Regions from separate parts of the Nocardioides sp. Kera G14 genome, predicted to be linked through region 3. Evidence: predicted binding sites of a transcription regulator. Region 3 holds the regulator's gene; each other region holds the start of a gene.
The links. Region 3 encodes HrcA, which represses chaperone genes, less so after heat shock. Its sites were predicted from a motif close to TTGGCACTCGNNNNNNNCGAGTGCCAA; they were not measured.
Positions count from the first base shown of each region.

Region 1 (7,759 bases), 560 kb from region 3:
CAACGGGACCATCTCCTGGGAGACCACGTCGTAGCGCATCAGCTTCCAGGTCACGCCGTCGTCGTAAAGCATCGCGAGGAGCAGGTGCGTGTCGTCCTCCCACGCGCTGTCCATGATCGTCGAGCCGTCGTCGCCGAGGCCACCGAGGTCGCTGCCTTGGCCGTCGAAGAGCAGCAGTCGTCGGGGTCCGAGACCGTCGCTCTCCACGGGCGTGCCCACCGCGTAGGCGCCGGACGGGGAGACGTCGAGGTTGCGCGCCGAGCATGTCCGCCACAGCTCCGAGCCGGCCTGGAGGTCGACGACGCCCGACCAGCGGACGATCCCGTCGGCCACGCACAGCGGATCGGCATCGGACGCAGGGAACTCATCCACGGACAGGGTTCCCGCGGCGACGGTGCCCGTCACGTCGTCGACGGACTCGAGGTGGGCGTCACCCGGCACGAGAGGGGTCCACCTCGGAGGCGAGTCGCTTCCCGCAACCGAGGCGAGAGTGCCGACGAGGCTCACTGTGTCGCCGCCGGACGCCGTTCCGGTGACGTTGACGAAGACCGTGCACACCCGGGGGCAGTCCTCGCCGGTGACCGCCACGACCTGAGCCCGGTCATCAGTGGTTCCCGACTTCACAGTTCCGAACCGGAGCGGGGCGGTCGCTGAGGCCGTCGACATCATGACGGCGTCGTTGTCGGGGTCGACCCACGCTGCGACCTTTCCGTCGGCCGAAGCGACCGCTGGAGCGGTGGCCGGAGAGGAGAGGTCTCCGATCGTCGTTGCGACGGTGTTCTGGCCATCCTTCGTCGTCGTCACGACCGGATGCCCGCCGACGAGTACGACGCCGGTGATCGGAGACCCCTTCGACGTGTACGAGAACCCGTCGGGCATGTGCAGCGTGCCGGACTCGACGTACGGGATCGTCGCCTCTTCCTGCATGTTCAGCGTCGCCTTGGCTGTGGGTGAAGGGCCGGTCGTGGCAGGGGCGACCGACTTCGTCGACGTCCCCGACAGCGTCACCGGCACCGCCACGGCCGCGACAGCCGCGACGACGGCCAGCGCGCCGACCCCCGCACAGGCCGTACGCCGCCGCCGGATGGATCGAGCACGGGACTGCACGTCGGACAGGGACAGCGGTGCCTCGTTCAAGGACGAACCGCGCAGCGCGAGCGTCTCCTGCAGCAGCTTCTCGGCGCTCATGACAGCTCCTCCAACAGGTCAGCGGGAACGCGCGCGCGCAAGGACGCGAGCGCACGGGACGCTTGGGACTTCACGGTCCCGACGGCGATCCCGAGGGTGTCGGCGATCTCGGACTCGGAGAGCCCTTCGTAGTAGCGGAGCACCACCACCGCGCGGGCCCGGGGAGCAAGCCCCTCGACGAGCTCCCAGACGAGGCGCTGCGTGTCGTCGTACAGGGGTGACGAGATCGTGCCGTCGGGCAGTTCGGACGCGGAGACCTCGCGCCGCCGCCACGCCCGCCGCCACAGCGAGGTGGTCTCGTTGGTCAACACCCGGCGGAGGAAGGCGTGCGGGTCGTCGACCCGGTCCCAGGCCAGGTAGAGCTTCGCGAGCGAGGTCTGCAGGATGTCCTCGGCCTCAGTCAGGTCGCCGGTCAGCAGCCAGGCGATCCGCAGCAGGGCGGGCTGGCGGGCGTGCAGGAAGTCGGTGAAGGCGGCATCGCGTGTCTGCCCCACTCTTCGCACTCCTGCGGTGGTCGAAACGTTCACACACCCTAGACGCGGACGGGGACCGGATGGTTGCATCCGGTCCCCGTCTGAGCTGGTGCCGCGTCAGTGAGTGGCGTGGTCCCTCTCAGGCGCTGCCTCATCGCCATGGCCGGGCCACCACGCGGCGTGCCCGACGAGAGCCGTGATCGCAGGGGTGAAGAAGAGAGCCATCACGAAGGCGGCCAGCGCGATGCCGAACGAGATCGCGAAACCCAGCGTCACCAGGAACGAGTTGCCACCGAACATCAGCGAGGCGAACGTCCCGGCGAGGATGAGGCCGGCCGCGGCGACGGTCGGGCCGGCGTGACGCACGGCCCAGGCGGCGGCCTCCCGAGGCCCCTTCCCCTCCTGCGCCTCCTCCCGCAGGCGGGTCACCATGAGGATGTTGTAGTCCGTGCCGAGGGCGACGACGAAGAGGTAGACGAGCAGCGGCAGCATGAAGATCAACCCGCTCTGACCGCCGATGTCCTGGAAGGTGAGCGTCGCGGCACCGAGGGTCGCAGCGAAGCCGAGGGCGACCGAGACCATCAGGTACCAGGGCGCCACCAGCGAGCGCAGCACCAGCATCAGGATCAGGATGGTGATGGCAGCGGCGACCGGGAAGACCACGAGGTAGTCCCGGTTCATCGCGGACTTGAAGTCGACGAACACGGCGGTGATGCCGGTGACCAGCGCCTCCGTGCCCTCCGGGGCGGCGGCGTCGACCTCCGGTCGCAGCGTGTCCTTGACGAACGCCAGCGCGGCATCGGAGGCGGGGTCGTTGTCGAGGTTCACGGTGACCGGCAGCGTGGGCGTCGACGGGATCTGGCTGAGGGCAGCTGCCGCATCGCCGCCGGTCGCCGCTGCGGCGCCGCCGAGGGAGATGCCCTTGATCTTCGAGATGGCGCCGTAGAACGACGTGATCTCCGCAGGAGTCAGCGGCTTGTCGTCCTTCGAGTGCAGCACGAGGATGGTCGGCGTCCCGGCGCCCGCCGAGAAGCCCCGGTCGACCTTGAGCGTGTCGACCTTCGCGGACTCGGTGCTCTGCGACGCGTTGGCGCTGGTGAGGTCGAAGGTCGGGTTGAACCCCAGAGCGAAGACGGCCAGGACGACGAGGACGCCGCCGCTGACCAGCGCGAAACGGGCCGGGTGCTTGCCGAGGGCATCACCGACACGGCCGAAGCCGGCCTCCTTGGGCTCGTTTCGCCACTTCTTCGACGGCCAGAACAGCGCTCGACCGAAGACGCTGGTGAGGGCAGGGACGAGCGTCAGGGCCGCGAGCACGGTGACGGCCACCGCGATCGCGAGGTTCGGCCCCATCGACTTGAACATGCCGAGGGTCGAGAGCGCGAGGGTCATGAACGCGATGAAGACGGCGCCACCGGCGGACGCGGTCGCCTCGCCGGCACGGGTGACGGCGTACTCGACGGCGGACCGGTGCTCGGCCACGCGTGCCGCGCGGTCGGTCGCCGCGACCCGGTGGCTCCGCATCCGCTCGCGGTAGCGGAAGAGGAAGAACAGGATGTAGTCGGTGCCGATGCCGAAGAGGACGATGTCGATGATGACGGCGGTGGAGTCGTCCTTCTGCAGCCCGAACAGCTTGGCGGCGTAGTTGTCGAGCCCCGCCGAGAGTGGTGCGAGGAAGAAGATCACGGTGATCAGCGGGAGCAGGGTGACCAGCACACTGCGGAAGATCACGCCGAGCAGGATGATGAGGAGCAGGACGGTCGCCAGGACGACGAGCTTCTCGGCATTGCCGCCGGACTGCGACTGGTCGTAGTTCTGCGCCAGCGTGCCGCCGACCTGTGCCCGCAGTCCGGTGCCCTCGGTCGCGTCGTCGAGGTCGCTGCGCAGCGTCTTGACCTGATCCATGTCGGACTGGTCCTGGCCCGTCACACCCGGCGCGAGATCCAGGGTGACCAGGCCCGCACGCTGCTTCCCGTCACCGGGAAGCTGGACGAGCGGCGTGGCGCCGCTCCCGTTCTTCTCCGCCGCGCCGAACGCAGAGCCGGGCTTGAGGCCCGCGGCGATCTGCTGGACCTTGGCGAGGTCGGCGGCGCTCAGCGCGCTGCCGTCCTCGTGGTCGAAGAGGATCGTCGCACCGCCCGAGGCGTTGGCCTCGTCGCCGAAGGCGTCGGCGATCAGCGAGTAGGCGCGGATCGAGTCGTACTTGTCGGGCAGGAAGTCGGCCTGGTCGGTCGTGGCCTTGATGGACGGGTGGAAGGCCGTGACGAGAACGGTGAGCACCACCCAGGCAGCGATGATGTACCAGGGGCGACGGCTGGCCAGACGGCCAAGTGCAGCGAACATGACCCTGAAACTACCGGGCCCCACCGACCACAAGCCGTGACATTCGGCATGGCCGGGCACGACTCAGGACGAAATCAGGGTCATCCCTGAGAAGGGCTTCACCAACAGGCAGCGACCTTCGCCGGCGATCCGCGTCATCACGATCGTGCCCTCGTTGGGACCGGTGAGCGAGAGGGAGCGCCGCAGCGCCTCCGGCACGATCGAGACGCCGCGCTTCTTGATCGTCAGTCGCCCGATCCCACGCTCACGCAGGGCCGCCTTCAGTGCACGCTCGCGATACGGCAGCTCCTCCAGCACCTGGTAACCCGTCGCGAACGGCGTGTGGAACGAGGCGTCGGAGGTGACGTAGGCGATGTGCTCGTCGAGCAGCCCGCCGTCCACGCCGGCCGCCACCGCCGTCACCAGACCGGCCCGGATCACCGCCCCGTCGGGCTCATAGAGGAAGTCCCCCAGAGGTCGTACGGCGTCAGCCCGCCCCTCCACGTCCTCGGGGTCGATCGGCGAGTCCTCCTCGGTGATCGTCGCCAGGCCGCCGTCACCGATCACGGTCGCCCGTCGGCGTACGGTGGCGAGACGTCCGGACCAGAGCGCGGCCTCCTTCACGTCACCGTGGTCGGAGACCCACTCGCCCTCGACCCCGGCAGGGATCAGGGAGTGGTCGATCCCGGGCGCGACCTTCACGCACGCGTCGCGGTTGAAGAGCGTCGACACCCAGTCCCATGGCGGCGTCCAGCCTTCCGTGGCGAGTTCGCGCCCGCGCGCTGCGTTGTTCCGACGCCGCGCCGGGTCGGCGAAGGCGACGTCGAAGGGGGAGTGGTCGACCGTGGTGGCGTCCGCCTGCTGGACGGCACCACCGAGCCCGAGCGCGGTGAGGTTGGCGGAGGCCACCGCCACGCGTTCGGGATCCAAGTCGACACCGGCCGCCGTGGTGCCGGCGTGCGACAGGGCGATCAGGTCACCGCCGATGCCGCAGCCCAGGTCGATGACCGACGCGGCGCCGAAGGCCTGCAGTCGCGCCGCGCGGTGCGTCGCGACCGAGAGCCGCGTCGCCTGTTCGAGTCCGTCGGACGTGAAGTACATCGAGTCCGCGAGAGCCCCGAACTTGGCGCGACCACGGGAGCGCAGCTCCACCTGCGACATCGCCGCGGCGACGTACGCCGGCTCACAGTCCTTGCGCAGGAGCGTCTGCGCCTGCAGCGGATCCATCCCCGACAGCGACGAAGCCCGGTCCAGCAGCGCCTGCCCAGAAGGAGTCAGCAGCCAGCCGAAGGCATCCAGATCCACGGACCGAACCTACCGGCGGAGACCCTGCGACCGCCGCTGCGCGGCGGTGGCTCAGTCGCTCGGCGCAAGCGCTCGAGCAAGCTCGGCGCTTGACCTCGCTCCCTCGCCTAGCACTCCTCTTGACCGAGTGCTAACGTCGGATTGGCACTCTCGCCATGAGTGTGCCAATCCCGGACGTGAAACACGCGCACGAAGGAGTCGACTCATGTCGATCAACATCAAGCCTCTCGAGGACCGCATCATCATCAAGCAGGTCGAGGCTGAGCAGACCACTGCGTCGGGTCTCGTGATCCCCGACACCGCCAAGGAGAAGCCGCAGGAGGGCGAGGTCCTCGCTGTCGGCCCCGGTCGCATCGACGACAACGGCAACCGCGTCCCGCTCGACGTCGCGGTCGGTGACAAGGTCATCTACAGCAAGTACGGCGGCACCGAGGTCAAGTACTCCGGCGAGGAGTACCTCATCCTCTCCGCCCGCGACATCCTCGCGGTGATCGGCTGATGCCGAAGATCCTCGAGTTCGACGAGAGCGCCCGCCGCTCTCTCGAGCGCGGCGTCGACGCCCTCGCCAACGCCGTCAAGGTGACGCTCGGCCCGAAGGGCCGCTACGTCGTCCTCGACAAGAAGTGGGGCGCCCCGACCATCACGAACGACGGTGTGACCGTCGCCCGTGAGGTCGAGCTCGACGACCCGTTCGAGAACCTCGGTGCGCAGCTCACCAAGGAGGTCGCGACCAAGACCAACGACGTCGCCGGCGACGGTACGACGACCGCGACCGTCCTGGCGCAGGCGCTGGTCCACGAGGGCCTCCGCGCTGTCGCGGCCGGCACCAACCCGATGGGCCTCAAGCGCGGCATGGACAAGGCCGCCGAGGCGGTCTCCGAGGCGCTGCTCAAGGCCGCCAAGCCGGTCAACGAGAAGTCCGAGATGGCGTCGGTCGCCACGATCTCGTCGCGCGACGAGCACATCGGCGAGCTCCTCGCCGAGGCGTTCGACAAGGTCGGCAAGGACGGCGTCATCACGGTCGAGGAGTCCTCGACCCCGACGACGGAGCTCGAGTTCACCGAGGGCATGCAGTTCGACAAGGGCTACATCTCGGCGTACTTCGTCTCCGACCCCGAGCGGATGGAGGCCGTCCTCGACGACCCGTACATCCTGCTCGTCCAGGGCAAGGTCTCCTCGATCCAGGAGCTCCTGCCGCTGCTGGAGAAGGTCATCCAGGCCGGCAAGCCGCTCTTCATCATCGCCGAGGACGTCGAGGGCGAGGCGCTCTCCACGCTCGTGGTCAACAAGATCAAGGGCACGTTCAACGCGGTGGCGGTCAAGGCTCCGGCGTTCGGTGACCGCCGCAAGGCGATCCTCGAGGACATCGCGATCCTCACCGGCGCCCAGGTCGTCGCCCCCGAGGTCGGCCTCAAGCTCGACCAGGTCGGCCTCGAGGTCCTCGGCTCTGCCCGCCGCATCGTCGTGTCGAAGGACAACACGACGATCGTCGACGGTGCCGGTGACGCCGCCGCGGTCAACGGCCGTGTCGCCCAGATCCAGGGCGAGATCGCCAACACCGACTCCGACTGGGACCGCGAGAAGCTCCAGGAGCGCCTCGCGAAGCTCGCCGGTGGTGTCTGCGTGATCAAGGTCGGTGCGCACACCGAGGTGGAGCTCAAGGAGAAGAAGCACCGCATCGAGGACGCCGTCTCCGCGACTCGCGCCGCGATCGAGGAGGGCATCGTCCAGGGTGGTGGCTCCGCGCTCATCCAGGCCGTCTCCGTCCTCGACGACGACCTCGGCCTGACCGGTGAGGAGGCCATCGGCGTCCGCATCGTCAAGAAGGCCGCCGTCGAGCCGCTGCGCTGGATCGCCGAGAACGGTGGCGAGAACGGCTACGTCGTGACGAGCAAGGTCGCCGAGGGTTCCGACACCGCCGGCTTCGGCTACAACGCCGCGACCGGCGAGTACGGCGACCTCATCGCCCAGGGCGTCATCGACCCGGTCAAGGTCACGCGCTCCGCGCTGATCAACGCCGTCTCGATCGCCGGCCTGCTGCTCACCACCGAGACCCTCGTGGTGGACAAGCCCGAGGAGGAGGAGCCCGCCCCCGCCGGTGGGCACGGTCACGGCCACGGCCACTGATCGACCTGCTCGACAGAACGAACCGGATGCCGGCCCCTCGGGGCCGGCATCCGGCATTTCGGCGCCCGACCGGTTCGGTCTCGCGATGCGGACATGCACGTCAGGTTCCGGATGAAGTCCATAGGATTACTGGACAATCTCGGAAGGAGGACGCATGTCGACCACGACAGGCGAGCCGACAGCCCTGCACGTCAGCCCGGGTGATGACGACCTCATCGCCGCGCGTCTGGTCAGCAGGCGCCGCCCCGGCCAGTGGATCTCCGCCGCCGTGGTCCTGCTCCTCGTGGGCGGGGCGCTCTGGTCGGTCGTGACCAACCCACGTTTCCAGTGGGACGTCGTCGGCC
Region 1 covers NZ_CP085839.1:622,019-629,777, forward strand. Annotated here, with positions in the region: gene LH076_RS03170 (hypothetical protein) at 1-1,188, opposite strand, end outside; gene LH076_RS03175 (SigE family RNA polymerase sigma factor) at 1,185-1,682, opposite strand; gene LH076_RS03180 (MMPL family transporter) at 1,779-4,004, opposite strand; gene LH076_RS03185 (class I SAM-dependent methyltransferase) at 4,068-5,288, opposite strand; gene groES (co-chaperone GroES) at 5,494-5,787, shown strand; gene groL (chaperonin GroEL) at 5,787-7,415, shown strand; gene LH076_RS03200 (hypothetical protein) at 7,570-7,759, shown strand, end outside.
Region 1: the regulator HrcA is predicted to act here: its motif matches at 5,396-5,422, upstream of groES (co-chaperone GroES).

Region 2 (7,759 bases), 670 kb from region 3:
CTTCTCCCGCGCCCGTGCACCGAGCCGAGCGCCCAGAAGGGCGCCGGCCACACCGAGGATCAGAACGAGGATCGTGAGCCAGAGCTGCGTGCCGAGGACGTGGTCCCAGCGCATGGTCCACGGCAGATGGCCGCCCTCGGCGGGCGTCTTCAGGTCGAGGTGGGTGAGCAGGGTGACCGGCGTCCTGGCCGGCAGGGAGTCGAGGTGGATGCCCAGCTCGCGCGTGCCGGTGCCGGTCGGCGTACAGGGGACGGTGGCACTGCCCTGACCGACACCGCAGCGGACGGAGGTGGCTGCGTTCACGGGCAGCTTCACGGTGACGTCGACGTTCGTCATCGCCTGCTGCCAGCCGCCGGGCACGACGTTCCAGTAGAAGCTGCTGCCGCCGGCCTCGTCCTTCAGCAGGACGCCGGGGATCGTGTAGCGGATCTCGTAGTGGTGCGTCCCTCTGTCCAGCGTGGTGCCGGCATCGCCGATCTGGAGGACGGTGTAGCGCCCGCGTCCCTGACTCTCCTCGGAGTAGGGCTCCGCGGCACCGTCGCGGCTGACCGAGATGTCCTCAGGCGTACGTCGGGCGTGCGGTGCGTTCGGGTCGTAGCGGTCGAAGAAGCGGAAGATGCCGTGCCTGTCACCACTGGGGAAGTCCACGTCGATGGACTCCACGGCGCTCAGGTCGCCGTCCCGATCGACGGTGAAGCTCGCGTCGTAGCGGCTGATCGACGTCGGCTCGAAGGTCTCGTCCGCGCTCGGCGCGATGTCGAAGATCAGCGCCGGTGCGGCCAACAGACCGAGCATCACGAGCACGCCGACGACGTAGACGACGAAGCGGTTCACGCCCGCGACTCTAGGGGAGGAAATGGCCGAAGGGCCTGATCCTTTCGGACCAGACCCTTCGTGTGTGGTGCGTGGGACCTCGTCAGAAGTCCATACCGCCCATGCCGCCCATGTCGCCACCCGGCATGGCAGCGCCAGCCTTCTCCGGCTTGTCGGCGACGACAGCCTCGGTGGTGAGGAAGAGCGCCGCGATGGAGGCGGCGTTCTGCAGCGCGGAGCGCGTGACCTTGGCCGGGTCGATGATGCCCTCGGCCAGCAGGTCGACGTACTCGCCGGTGGCGGCGTTGAGGCCCTGGCCCGACGGAAGCGAGGCGACCTTCTCGGCCACGACGCCACCCTCGAGACCGGCGTTGATCGCGATCTGCTTGAGCGGGGCGGAGATGCCGGCCTTGACGATCGCGGCACCGGTGGCCTCGTCGCCGGTCAGGTCGGCCTCGAGCTTCTCGAAGACGGCCGCGCCGGCCTGGACGAGCGCGACACCACCACCGGGGAGGATGCCCTCCTCGACAGCAGCCTTGGCGTTGCGGACGGCGTCCTCGATGCGGTGCTTGCGCTCCTTGAGCTCGACCTCGGTCGCCGCGCCGACCTTGATGACGGCCACGCCGCCGGCCAGCTTGGCGAGGCGCTCCTGGAGCTTCTCGCGGTCGTAGTCGGAGTCCGACTTGTCGATCTCGGCGCGGATCTGGTTGACCCGGCCCTCGATCTGGGCCTGGTCGCCCGCGCCCTCGACGATGGTGGTCTCGTCCTTGGTGATGACGACCTTGCGGGCCTGGCCGAGGAGGCTCAGGTCGGCGGTGTCGAGCTTGAGGCCGACCTCCTCGGAGATGACCTGGCCACCGGTGAGGATCGCGATGTCCTGGAGCATGGCCTTGCGGCGGTCACCGAAGCCCGGGGCCTTGACGGCGACGGACTTGAAGGTGCCCTTGATCTTGTTGACGACCAGCGTGGAGAGGGCCTCGCCGTCGGTGTCCTCGGCGATGATGACCAGCGGCTTGCCGGACTGGATGACCTTCTCGAGCAGCGGCAGGACGTCCTTGACGGAGCTGATCTTCTGGTTGGCGATCAGGATGTAGGGGTCCTCGAGGACCGCCTCCATGCGCTCGGGGTCGGTGACGAAGTAGGCCGAGATGTAGCCCTTGTCGAAGCGCATGCCCTCGGTGAGCTCGAGGTCGAGGCCGAAGGTGTTGGACTCCTCGACCGTGATCACGCCCTCCTTGCCGACCTTGTCCATGGCCTCGGCGATGAGCTCGCCGACCGTGGTGTCAGCGGCGGAGATGGACGCGGTGGCGGCGATCTCCTCCTTGGTCTCGATCTCCTTGGCGTTGGAGAGGAGCTGGGCGGAGATGGCGTCGACGGCCTTCTCGATGCCCTTCTTCAGACCCATCGGGTTGGCGCCGGCGGCCACGTTGCGCAGGCCCTCGCGGACGAGTGCCTGGGCGAGGACGGTCGCGGTCGTCGTACCGTCGCCGGCGACGTCGTCGGTCTTCTTCGCGACCTCCTTGACCAGCTCGGCGCCGATCTTCTCGTAGGGGTCCTCGAGCTCGATCTCCTTGGCGATGGAGACACCGTCGTTGGTGATCGTGGGGGCGCCCCACTTCTTCTCGAGGACGACGTTGCGGCCCTTCGGGCCGAGGGTGACCTTGACGGCGTCAGCGAGGGTGTTCATACCCCGCTCGAGGCCACGGCGGGCCTCCTCGTTGAAGGCAATCAACTTAGGCATGCTCTATGGCTTCCTTCGTACGTCGTGAGTGGAACTGTGGAAGTTCTTGGTTGTCACTCTCCTGTCGAGAGTGCCAGCTTCATGTTTAGCACTCGACCCCCGAGAGTGCAAGAAAGATGGTTGGTCCGGTCGCTCAGGTGGTCGCCGGGGCGGCGTGGCCGAAGGGGAGCGTGTCGCGCTCACCGAGAGCCGCGAGGACGGACGGGATCAGGGCCTCTGCCGTACGTCGGTAGCCGAGCTCACTCGGGTGAAACTGGTCGATCGCGAACATGTCGTCGGGATTCGTCACGAAGAACGGCCCGACGACGTGGGCGAGCGAGACGACGTGCGCACCTGCCTCGAGCGCGGCCTCACGCTGGGCGGCAGCCAACTGGCGGGAGGCCCGAGCGGCGAGGCTGCGCAGAGGATCCGGCAGCGGACGCAGGGCGCCGAGGTCGGGGCAGGTGCCGACCACCACCGCGGCACCGCGGGAGCGCAGCGAGTCGATCACCGCCACGAGGTCGCGGGTCGACTCGCTGAGCGGGATCCGATGGGTGACGTCGTTGCCTCCGACGATGACCACGGCGACGTCGGGGGCGTAGTCGTCCTCGAGGGTGGCGAGCTGCTGCTCGGGGAGCATCCACGTCTCCGCGCCGACCTTGGCGACCGTCCGCAGTCGCACCGGGCGCTCGAGCTGGTCGCCGAGCTCCTTGGCCAGTCGTGCGCCCAGGGTGCCCTTGGGTCGCGTGGCTCCGAGGCCGGCGGCGATCGAGTCCCCGACGATCAGGAGGTCGAGCGGCTCGCCCATCGCGGTGTAGCGGCGGCGATAGACCTTGTCCGCATCCAGCGCGACCTCACCGAGCGGCTTGCCGATGATCTCGCGGGCGTGGGCGGCCTGCTTCTTGAGCAGCTGCATGAACCCGGCCGCACCGAGCACGGCCACTCCCCCGACGAGTGCCGCCGTCGCCCCCGCGCCGGCCAGCATCTTCACGTTCCGGTCCACGTCACCTGTCTACCCGGCGCGGGTGAATCAGCGGCGAACTCCCCAAAGTGTCACGGTGACCCTTTGCGCTGTGAGTGACCGTTGCGAAGCGTCACCCACAGCGCGAACCGTCACGGTGACCCTTTGGTCGAGCCAGCGTCGAGCGGTGTTGGCTCAGATGATGTTGGCGGCCTCGAAGGCGTCGTAGTTGGGGGCAATGGTGGCGGCGGGGCCGACCTGGTCGGCGACGGCGTCGAGGGTCTTGAGGCCGTGGCCGGTGTTGATGATGACGGTCTCGAGGGTCGGGTCGAGCTGGCCGGTCTCGACGAGCTTCCGCGTGACGGCGACGGTGGTCCCGCCGGCGGTCTCGGTGAAGACACCCTCGGTGCGGGCGAGCAGGATGATGCCGGCGCGGATCTCCTCGTCGGTGACCTCCTCGACGGCGCCGGCGGTCTGGCGGGCGATGTCGAGGACGTAGATGCCGTCAGCCGGGTTGCCGATCGCGAGCGACTTGGCGATGGTGTCGGGCTTGACCGGGCGGATGGCGTCGACGCCGGCCTTGAAGGCGGTGGCGACCGGGTTGCAGCCGGTGGCCTGGGCGCCGAAGATCTTGTAGTCCTTCGCCTCGACGAGGCCGAGCTTGATCAGCTCCTGGAAGGACTTGTGCACCTTGGTCAGCTGCGAGCCCGAGGCGACCGGGATGACGACCTGGTCGGGCAGGCGCCAGCCGAGCTGCTCGGCGATCTCGTAGCCCAGGGTCTTGGAGCCCTCGGCGTAGAACGGACGGACGTTGACGTTGACGAACGCCCAACCCTCCTCCTCGGCGGCGATCTCCTGGGCGAGCTTGTTGACGTCGTCGTAGTTGCCCTCGACGGCGACCAGGCGGTCGGTGAAGATCGCGGAGTTGACCTGCTTCGGCTTCTCCAGGTTCGAGGGGATGAAGACGGCGGTCGGGATGCCCGCGCGGGCACCCGCGGCGGCGACGGCGTTGGCGAGGTTGCCGGTCGAGGGGCAGGCGAAGACCTTCGAGCCGAGCTCGACGGCCGCCGACAGGGCGCAGGCGACGACGCGGTCCTTGAAGGAGTTCGTCGGGTTGGTCGAGTCGTCCTTGACCCAGAGCTTCGCGATGCCCAGCTCGGCGCCGAGGTTCTTCGCCTCGATCAGCCGGGTGAAGCCGGGCTCGGTGTTCGGGCTCTGCTCGATGTCGTCGGGCACCGGCAGCAGCGCCTTGTAGCGCCAGATGTTGGCCGGGCCGGCCTCGATCTCCTCGCGGCTGATCGCCGGGAAGTCGTAGGCGACCTCGAGCGGCCCGAAGCAGTCCGGGCACGCGTAGAAGGGGCCGAGATCGGTCCGGTGACCGCACTCACGACAGGACAGCGCCACCGCGTTGCCGAATGCACCCTTGCGGGGACCAGTGCTCATGAGAAACCTCCTCCTCATCTTCCCTGGACGACTGTCGCACCAGGCCGGAATTAGCACCTGCTCCAGCACCCCTGGGGAGGAGAACGCTGGTCGGTTGCCGGGACTTCACTGGGCCGTTCCCTCAGTCCCTCTCGATGAGCTGACGCCAACTGTAGCCGTCAGGAGAGGTCGCTCGCCACCCGACTCAGGAGTTCGAGCACACCGTCGGGCCCGGGCACGACGACATCGGCCAGTGGCACGAGGGCTGATTGCTCCTCCGAACCCGAGCAGACGAGGAGCGTGGCCAGCCCCTCCCCGGCCCAGGCCTTGATGGTCTGGAATGCCTCCAGGTCGCCGAGGTCGTCCCCGGCGAAGAGCACGCCCTTGGCGGGCAGGGAGGTGATCAGTCGGTCGACGACGATGCCCTTGTCGGTGCCGCCCCCGCGGATCTCGACGACCAAGCGGCCGGGCTCGACCTCGAGGTCGTGCGACTCGGCGGCGGCGGTGAGGATCGGGAGCAGCCGCTCGAAGGCCGCCTCCGCGTCGTCCAGCCGTCGCGTGTGTACGGCGACCGCCAGTCCCTTGTCCTCGATCCAGGCGTCCGCGGCATCGGCCTGACGCAGCAGGCGCGGAAGGTCACGCTCGAAGGTGGCCAGCCCGGCGGGCGGTCGAGGACTGCTGACGACACGGTGGCTGGAGGACCAGCGCTCGGCGCCGTACTGCCCGAAGACGCGCAGCTCGGCACCGGTGCCGGCCATCCGGTCGGCGACCTCCTCGAGGCCGCCGAGGTCGAGGACCTGGCGGGCCGGGCGGCCGGTGACGACGGCGATCGCGGCGACCTTGGAGGCGAGTGCGACCAGGACGTCGGCGGCGTCGGGGTGGATCCGCGCCTTGGCGGGATCGTCGACGATCGGGGACAGGGTGCCGTCGAAGTCGAGGGCCACGAGCGTGTCCGGGGCCACCTGCAGAAGTGCGGCGTAGCGCTGTTCACCCTCGTCAGAGACCCATCGCATGTCTGCCAGCGAACCACATTCAGCAGCATGAGCAGAAAGTCACGTTCACCACACGTGGTGAACGTCAGTCGAACAGCGACCCGATCCGCGCCGCGAGCTCGTCGCTCGCGGAGCTCGCCCACGAGGCCGAGAGGTGGTCCTCGTCGAAGTAGGTCCATGCCTCGCCCACGGCGGCCGGGCACTGTCCGTCGGCACAGACCAGCGGGACGGTGTCGACGAAGCTCGCGCCGGTCTCCGCCGCCACGGTCTGCGTCAGCGGGTTGCTGGTCACGCCGGAACCGGTGGCCGGCGCGAGGCAGGACGCCTGGGTGTTGCCTGGCGTCGTGGCACATGCGTCGAGAGCCACGGATCTCGTCGGAATGTCGCCGAGGACGACGACCTTGCCGGCAGCCGGGACCTCCTGGGTCAGCAGCTTGCGGACCCCACCTGTCCACGTCTGCTCCATCGTCTGCCCCGACCAGGGGGAGGTGTCGTAGAGGCCGCGGTAGCCGACGATCACCGCATCCGGGCGCAGTGCCTTCACCTGGCCGACCGCCCAGTCACGGAACGCCGCACAGGTCGGGAACGGCTTGTCGTTCATGGTCTGCGGCACGAAGAAGGGCGCGCAGCCCAGCTTCACGAGCGGCACAATGCGGAAGTGCTGGGCCTTGCCGATCTGGTCGAGGGCGGGCAGCCACATGCCGGCGTGGGAGTCGCCCTGGACCACGACGGTGCGCGTGGCCGTCGTGTCGCCGTACACGCACGCGGGGGCGGCGCTGGCGCTGTTGTCGGCGTAGCAGCCGAAGTGCGTGCGCCAGAAGTCGGCCCTGTGCTCCGCCGGGTCGAAGGCGGGCAGTGGGGCGCCGGCCTTGGCCTGCACGACAGCTGCCTGGATCCTGTCTGCCAGCGTCTCGGTGGGGACGACGGCGGCAACTGCCGGGTGCTCCTTCTGCCAGGCCTCTGCGGCCCTGTTGCGCTCCTCGAGCTGGTGCGTCGACCAGGCGTTGGCACCCAGGACGGCGGCGACGACGAGACCGATGGTCACGGGCCATAGTGCGAGGGCCCCACGACGGCGGAGCAGCGGGATCCACGAGCGCTGGAACGGCACCTCGAGGGCCAACCAGGAGAGCGTCGAGAGGCCGAGGATGATCCCGGCGAGGACGAGGTCGGTCTGCAGGGTCGACCAGTGTGCGGGCAGCTTCGCCGGCGCGAGCTGCAGCACCGGCCAGTGCCAGAGGTAGACCGAGAAGGAGATCGTGCCGAGCGCGCGGAGCGGGGCGAGCCGGAGCAGCTGGGAGATGGGGCCGGTGGGCGCCGCGAGCAGCGCCATCGTCGCCAGCACCGGCACGCCTGCCTGCCAGCCGGGGAAGGGTGTCTCGCCGGTCATGGTCGCCACCGAGACGGCGATCCCTGCGGCGCCCGCGAGGCCGAGGGTCCACTGCAGCCAGCGCGGGAAACGAGGGGCGAGCACCGCCAGGCAGGCGCCGCCGCCGAGCTCGAAACCGCGGGCCAGCGTGTTGAAGTAGGCGGTCGTCGGGTCGAGCGGCGTGACGTGGAGTGACCACGCGAACGACGCTGCAGTGGCGGTCGCGACGATCGCGAGCATCAGCCACTTGTGGGTGCGGAGGCGGACGAGCACCGCCAGCAGCAGGGGCCAGACGAGGTAGAACTGCTCCTCCACGGCCAGCGACCAGTAGTGCTGGAAGAGCGACGGCGTCGACGAGGCGAAGTAGTCGGTGCCCTGCAGTGCGAAGTGGATGTTGGCGAGGAAGCCGGCGGCCCACAGCGCGTCCTCACCGGCCTGGTGGGTGCGCTCCAGGGAGTCGACGTACGCACAGACGACGAGGGTGG
Region 2 covers NZ_CP085839.1:512,034-519,792, reverse strand. Annotated here, with positions in the region: gene LH076_RS02630 (DUF2207 domain-containing protein) at 1-834, opposite strand, end outside; gene groL (chaperonin GroEL) at 917-2,554, opposite strand; gene LH076_RS02620 (SGNH/GDSL hydrolase family protein) at 2,688-3,536, opposite strand; gene thrC (threonine synthase) at 3,690-4,937, opposite strand; SAM riboswitch class I at 4,949-5,078, opposite strand; gene otsB (trehalose-phosphatase) at 5,096-5,929, opposite strand; gene LH076_RS02605 (acyltransferase family protein) at 5,994-7,759, opposite strand, start outside.
Region 2: the regulator HrcA is predicted to act here: its motif matches at 2,640-2,666, upstream of groL (chaperonin GroEL).

Region 3 (7,759 bases):
GGCGGCGTCACGTTCCTCAACCTCGAGGACGAGACCGGCATGCTCAACGTGGTCTGCTCCCAGGGCGTGTGGGCGAAGTTCCGCCGCGTCGCCACCTCCAGTTCGACGATGCTGATCCGCGGCATCGTCGAGAAGCAGGACGGCGTGCTCAACCTCGTCGCCGACCGGCTCTCACCCTTCGTCGAGCTCCGGGGTCACCGCAGCCGCGACTTCCGCTGAGTCGCCCGGAACCGTGGCCTTGACCACGACCTGCTGCACCCGCGGCTCGAGCGTGGGAGCGATCTTGATCTCCAACTCGTAACGCCCGTTGGCCGCCGGGATGCTCCACGCGATGTGGCCCAGCCCGTCGGCGCGCGGCGTCAGCTCCTCCACCGCGAGCCGCATCAGCCCGACTTCCTCTCGCAGCTTCGCCAGCTGGACCTGGCGCTCCTCCTCCGGCACGTCCATCGCGACATTGGCGGTGAAGACGGTGTGGTCATTGAACGGTGCGTGGTCCGCGATCGTGGCGGCCACACGACGGGTGACCTCCTCGACCAGCTGCTGCGTCGTAGGGACCGGCAGCGCGCGGGGCCGGTCGGCGGCCAGCACCAAGGCCCGCAGCGCCTCGGTCGCCGCGGCGACCGGAGCCGCATAGGTGCCGTTGGCCAGCGCGATGACACCCAGTCCCGTCTCGGGATGCCAGCGCATGTGTGACCCGTAGCCCGGATAGCCGCCGCTGTGCTGGGCCACATGGCCGTGGTCGGCGTGATGCTCCGCGATGAGCCCGAAGCCGTAGCCGTAGGCCGCAGCAGCCTTGCCCTCCTTGGCCTCGACATCGATGAAGCGATGCGCCTGTTGCATATCGCGCCGGCTCGCCGGGCTCAGCGGGTGCGGAGCGCTCGGATTGCGGAAGGCGTCAGTGAAACCGCCGACCCAGCGCGCAAGGTCGGTGGCGCTGCTGTGCAGGCCGCCCATCGCCGAGAAGGTCCCCGGCGAGGTCGAAGGCTCAGCCACCCAACCACTGCTGCGTGGTTGGAAGCCGACCGCCAGTTCAGAGCCGACCAGGCTGACGTCGTACGTCGTCGCGGGCATGCCGAGCGGGGTGACGAGCTCGTCGAGGACGAACGCGCGGAAACCGCCATCGGCTCCGAGCACGCGGTCGATCACCCGGCCCATGACCGCGTAACCGAGGTTCGCGTACTCGAACGCCTCGCCCGGCCGGGCGCCGGTGAGGAAGCCCCCCGCGAGGAAGGCGTCGAGCTCCTCGGGCGTCTGCGACTCGTTGCGGTCGCCCCACGGGTCGTCGGTGAGGAGGCCGGCGCTCATCGTGAGCAGGTGGCGGATCGTCACGGGCGCGGAGTCGGCCGAGTGCATCGGTTGGAACTCCGGCACATAGCTGGCGACCGGTGCGTCCAGGGCGAGCTGGCCGCGCTCGACGAGAAGGAGGACCGCCGAGGCGGTGAAGGACTTCGTCATGGAGGCGATCCGCTGCACGGTCGTAACCGTCGGCGGCCGCTCCTCGTCCAGGGCCGTCGTGCCGAAGGCCCCGGAGTGGATCAGCTCACCGTCGAGTACGACGCCGTAGACGAGGCCGGGCGACCGCCCGCTCAGATGTGCCTTGCGGAACTCGGCATCGACGGACTCGTACGCGCTCTCGTGGCTCACGGGAGGGAGTCTGCCGAAGTCATGTTTCGGTCTTTTGTCCGGCGTCGGGATTCAATGTCCTTATGCCCAGCGCCCTGCCCGACGGCGAACCCGCGCCCGCGGACGGGTCGCTCCCGGCCTCCGCGCTGGCCGGTCTGGGAACGCGGCCGTTCGGCTTCTACGTGCACGTGCCGTTCTGCACGGTCCGCTGCGGCTACTGCGACTTCAACACCTACACGGCCCTCGAGCTCGGTCCCTCCGTCGTCGCCGGTGGCCATCCCGGTGCCAGCAGGCAGACGTACGCCGAGGCCGCGATCGCCGAGGTGCGGCAGGCCCGCCGCGTGCTCGGCTCCGCGGCGCCTGAGGTCGAGACGATCTTCTTCGGCGGGGGCACTCCGACCCTGCTCCCAGCCGAAGACCTGGTGGCCGTGGTCGCGGCGATCCGTGAGGAGTTCGGCCTGGCCGACGACGCCGAGGTGACGACTGAGGCCAACCCCGACTCGGTGACGCCGGAAGCCCTTGCTGTCCTGGCCGACGGCGGTTTCAACCGGATCTCCTTCGGCATGCAGAGCGCAGTGCTGCACGTCCTCGCCACGCTCGACCGGACGCACAACCCGGCCAACGTGCCGCTCGCCGTCGCCGCCGCACGGGAGGCCGGCATCGCGCAGGTGTCCGTGGACCTCATCTACGGCACGCCGGGGGAGTCGCGGGCCGACTGGTCGACGACCCTCGAGGCCGCCCTCGCCTGCGAGCCGGATCATGTGTCGGCGTACAGCCTCATCGTGGAGGAGGGGACCGCCCTGGCCCGACGCGTCCGTCGAGGCGAGCTGCCGATGCCCGATGACGACGACTTCGCCGACAAGTACGTGATGGCCGACGAGGCGATGCGGGCTGCCGGGCTCGAGTGGTACGAGGTGTCGAACTGGTCGACCGATGTCGCGACGCAGTGTCGGCACAACGTCCTCTACTGGACCGGCGCCGACTGGTGGGGCGTCGGCCCCGGTGCGCATTCGCACATCGGCGGCACCCGTTGGTGGAACGTCAAGCACCCCGTCGCCTACGCCGACCGCATCGCCGCCGGGCTCTCACCCGCAGCCGCTCGCGAGGTGCTCACGCCTGAGGACCAACAGGTGGAGCGGATCCTCCTCGAGCTGCGCCTCGCCACCGGCCTCCCGGTCTCGGCCCTGCCCGATCAGGCCCTCGTCGCCGGCCCGGTCGCCGCCGGCCTGACGTACGTCGACGACACCCCCGACGGCACGCGGCTCAAGCTCACCGATCCCGGCCGCCTCCTCGCCGACGGCGTCGTCCGCGACCTCCTGCCCTGATCAGGGCCCCGACTCGGGGTCAGGAAACCCCTGATTCGGCGGTGACGAAGTCGATCAGCTCCTCGACCCGCCCGAGGAGTGCGGGGTCGAGGTCGTCGTAGGACTTCACCTTCGACAGCAGGTGCTGCCAGGCCCGGGCGATGTCCGCCTGGTCGCGGTGCGGCCAGCCGAGGTGCTGGCAGATGCCCTTCTTCCACTCGATAGAGCGGGGAATCGTGGGCCACGCCTGGAGCCCGACGCGGTCGGGCTTGATGGCCGCCCAGACGTCGATGAACGGGTGACCGAGGATCAGCACGTCCTTGCCGACCGGCGATCGTCGGATCGCGTCGGCGATCCGGGACTCCTTGGAGCCGGCGACGAGGTGGTCGACGAGTACGCCGACCCGCCGCTGCGGCCCCGGACGGAAGTCCTTCAGGTGGTCGGCCAGGTCGTCCACACCGCCGAGGTACTCCACGACGACGCCCTCGATCCGCAGATCGTCGCCCCAGACCTTCTCGACCAGCTCGGCGTCATGGCGCCCCTCGACGAAGACCCGCGAGGCGCGAGCCACGCGCGCCTGGGCCCCTTCCACAGCGAGCGATCCAGAGGCGGTCCGCTTCGGCCCGGTGGCCACAGCCGCAGACGAACGGGGCGGAGCGACGAGGATGACCGGCCTGCCGTCGTACAGGAAACCGGGCCCGAGCGGGAAGGAGCGACGCTTGTTGCGGCGGTCCTCGAGTGTGACCGTGCCCAGATCCCGATCGACGGCCACGATCTCGCCCACCCACTCGGGGGAGACCGACTCCACCACGTCGCCGAGCGTGGCTGGCGCTTCGACCGCGCGGCCGTTCTTCGGCGCACGCCAGTCGGTGCTGAGGATGTCGGAGCCGTAACGGTCAGCCATGGGCCCGATTGTCCCAGCAGTCACACCCGTCACGGGGTAGCGACGCGGTAGTCTTGGCACTCCGGAACCCAGAGTGCCAACGAGTGCGATCAACGGAGGTGAGTGCATGCAGAACGAGCGCAGGCTCGCCGTGCTCCGCGCCATCGTCGAGGACTACGTCGCGACCGAGGTGCCGGTCGGCTCGAAGTCCCTGGTCGAGCGCCACCAGCTCAACGTCTCACCGGCGACCGTCCGCAACGACATGGCCGTCCTCGAGGACGAGGGCTACATCACCCAGCCGCACACCAGCGCCGGGCGCGTCCCGACGGACAAGGGCTACCGCCTCTTCGTCGACCGGCTCGACGGCGTCAAGCCGCTCAGCCCGGCCGAGAAGCGGGCGATCGGCGACTTCATGAGCGGCGCGGTCGATCTCGACGACGTCGTCCAGCGAAGTGTGAGGCTGCTGAGCCAGCTCACCCATCAGGTCGCGATCGTGCAGTACCCGACGCTGAGCCGCTCCACGGTCCGTCACGTTGAGCTGATCTCGCTCAGCCCGACCCGGGTCCTCGCGGTCCTCATCCTCAGCACCGGCCGCGTCGAGCAGCGCGTGGTCGAGCTGCCGGCCGAGCTCAGCGACGACTCGCTCGCGACGCTGCGCACGCACATCAACACCGCGGCCGCCGGCGCGCTCATCGCCGACGCCGCGGCCTCGCTCCGGGCACTCGCCGACGAGGTCCCCCCGACCCTCGCCCAGTCGGTCAGCACGATCGGCGAGGCTCTCGTCGAGGCGATGTCGGACCACCGCTCCGCGGAGCGGATCGCGATCGCCGGTACGTCGAACCTCGCCCGCTTCAGTGACTCCTTCGACTCCGCCGTACGCCCTCTGCTGGAGGCGCTGGAGGAGCATGTCGTCCTGCTCAAGCTGATGGGCGAGGCCTCCGCCAGCGGCACCGTGACCGTCCGCATCGGTGCCGAGGGGCCGGTCGAGCACCTGTCGTCGACGAGCGTCGTCACGACCGGCTACGGCCCCCAGGACGAGGCGCTCGCGATGCTCGGCATCGTGGGCCCCACCCGCATGGACTACCCCGGAACGATGGCGGCCGTCCGTGCCGTCGCCCGTTACGTCTCCCGCATCCTCGACGAAAGCTGACCCTGAGAACCACATGGATCCCTACGAGCTGCTGGGCGTCTCCCGTGACGCCGACGACGCCGCGATCAAGAAGGCCTACCGGTCGCTGGCGCGCAAGTACCATCCCGACGTCAACCCGGACGAGGCGTCCCAGGAGAAGTTCAAGGAGATCTCGCACGCCTACGAGATCCTGAGCGACCCGCAGAAGCGCGCCGCCTACGACCGTGGCGGCGACATGGGTTTCGGCTTCGGCGGGGGCGCGGGCGCCGGGGCTGGGTTCTCGTTCACCGACATCATGGACGCCTTCTTCGGCGGCCAGGGCGGTGGCGGTACGTCGTCGGGCCGTGGTCCGCGCACCCGCACCCGTCGCGGCCAGGACGCCCTGGTCGGCCTCGAGATCGACCTCGCGGAGGCGGCCTTCGGTGCCAGCCACGAGATGACCCTCGACACCGCGGTCGTCTGCGAGACCTGCCACGGCGACGGCGCCGCGCCCGGCTCCAAGCCGGTCACCTGTGAGACCTGCCACGGTGCCGGTGAGGTCGCGCACGTGCAGCGCAGCTTCCTCGGCGAGATCCGTACCCTGCGCCCGTGTGCGGCCTGCCGTGGCTTCGGCACGATCATCCCGGACCCCTGCCGCGACTGCGGTGGTGACGGCCGGGTCCGCACCCGCCGCACCCTCACGATCAAGGTCCCTGCCGGTGTCGACTCCGGCACCCGGCTTCAGCTCACCGGGCAGGGCGAGGTCGGTCCGGGCGGGGGCCCGGCGGGCGACCTCTACGTCGAGCTCCGTGTCGCGCGGCATCCGATCTTCACCCGCCAGGGCGGCGACCTGCACTGCACGGTGACCGTCCCGATGACGGCGGCAGCGCTCGGTACCGTGCTCACGATGCCGACCCTCGAGGCCGACCTCGTGAGCGAGGACTTCACACCGGAGACGCCCACCAGCTTCGACCTCGAGGTGAAGCCCGGCACCCAACCGGGCTCGGAGCAGGTCCTACGTGGCCTCGGTGTCCCCGGTCTGCACGGCCGCGGCCGGGGCGACCTCGTCGTCACCGTCCTGGTCGAGACCCCGACCGGCCTCGACGAGCAGCAGGCCGAGCTTCTGGCTCAGCTCGCGAAGCTCCGCGACGAGGAGCACCCCGCCGGCAGCATCAAGGCCACCAAGCAGGGCCTCTTCGGCCGGATCCGCGACGTCTTCGGCGAGCACTGAGCCTGGCTCAGGCCCAGCGGGAGGTTCGTGACATCACGGCCGCCAGCGCGGCGACGCCGGCGGTCGACGTACGCAGCACTTCGGCGCCCATCTTCACGCTGACCGCGCCCGCAGCGACGAAGGCGTCGACCTCCTCGGGGGTGAAGCTGCCCTCGGGGCCGATGACGAGCAGGATCTCGCCCGAGGTCGGTACGTCGACCGAGGCGATCGGACGCGTAGCCGACTCCCACAGGACCACGGCGAGCGAGGCCGCCTCGATCCGTGCGACGACGTCAGCCGTCGAGGCAAGCTCAGACACCTGGGAGAACCACGAGCGTCGAGCCTGCTTGCTCGCCTCCCGTGCCGTGGAGCGCCAGCGAGCGAGGGGCTTCACGCCCCGCTCACCGCGCCACGAGACGATCGACCGCGTCGCCGCCCACGGCATGACCGTGGAGACGCCGATCTCGGTCATCATCTCGACGGCGAGCTCGCCGCGCTCGCCCTTGGGCAGCGCTTGGGCGACCGTGAAGGTGGGGTCCAGCGGCGGCGCCACGTCGACCGAGTCGACGACGACGTCCATCGACCTCTTCGCCTGGGTCGAGCGGATCGTCCCGGTCGCACTCGTCCCGAGCCCGTCGGTGATCACCACCTGCTCGTCGACGGCGAGTCGTCGTACGGCGACGGCATGGCGTCCCTCATCGCCGTCGACGGTCACGACATCGCCGACAGCAACGCCCGCGAGCGAGTCGACGAGGTGGACCGGAAGGCTCACGTCAGGGCGTCACTTCACGGTGATCGGCACGCCGACGGCTGATCCGGACGAGGTCGGACCCTCGCCGTCGGAGTCGTCGTCGACCTTCACCTCGAAGGTGTAGTCACCGGGCGCGACACCGGTCAGGTCGACGGTGCCGGAGTACGGGTAGAGCTTGTCCATCCAGCCCTCGGCCGTGAACGCGCCCTTGGCGACGACCTTGCCGGAGCCGTCCGTGAGCGACCACGGCACGTTGGCCTCAGGCGAGTTGGCCTTGCCCTCGGCCTCGAAGGAGCCGCTGACGGTCGCACCCGAGGTCGGGGCGGTGAGCGTGATCAGCGCGTCGGCGGGCGTGACGTCGACCGGCGCGCTCGAGGACGGCGCCGCGGCCGACTCGGAGGTCGCCGGTGCAGCGGGGGTCGACGTACTCGCCGCGGCGGTCGTCTCCGGGTCGCTGGCGGTCGAGTCGTCGGTGCCGCAGGCGGCGAGGCCGGCTCCGGCCATGAGGGCCACCGCGGCGAACGACGTGCGGCGAAGAGTGCTGTTGCGCATGAGACCAGTGTGACACCATCGACCCCGTGGCCAGCCAGTTCCGCACCGATGAGTCGTGCCTCTTCTGCAGGATCATCGCAGGGGAGATCCCGAGCGATCGTGTCCATGAGGGCGAGCGCATGATCGCCTTCCGCGACATCGCCCCGAAGGCGCCGCTGCACGTGCTGATCGTGCCGCGCGACCACCTGCCCAACGCCGCCGCCACCGCGGCAGAGGACCCGGCCCTGATCGGCGAGCTGATCGGATGCGCCGACACCATCGCGCGCGAGAACGGTCACGAGGCGTACAACCTGCTCTTCAACACGGGCGAGGCCGCCGGCCAGACGAT
Region 3 covers NZ_CP085839.1:1,180,671-1,188,429, forward strand. Annotated here, with positions in the region: gene LH076_RS05865 (error-prone DNA polymerase) at 1-219, shown strand, start outside; gene LH076_RS05870 (serine hydrolase domain-containing protein) at 172-1,644, opposite strand; gene hemW (radical SAM family heme chaperone HemW) at 1,707-2,948, shown strand; gene LH076_RS05880 (DUF3097 domain-containing protein) at 2,968-3,831, opposite strand; gene hrcA (heat-inducible transcriptional repressor HrcA) at 3,938-4,960, shown strand; gene dnaJ (molecular chaperone DnaJ) at 4,974-6,149, shown strand; gene LH076_RS05895 (16S rRNA (uracil(1498)-N(3))-methyltransferase) at 6,157-6,900, opposite strand; gene LH076_RS05900 (Gmad2 immunoglobulin-like domain-containing protein) at 6,910-7,431, opposite strand; gene LH076_RS05905 (HIT domain-containing protein) at 7,458-7,759, shown strand, end outside.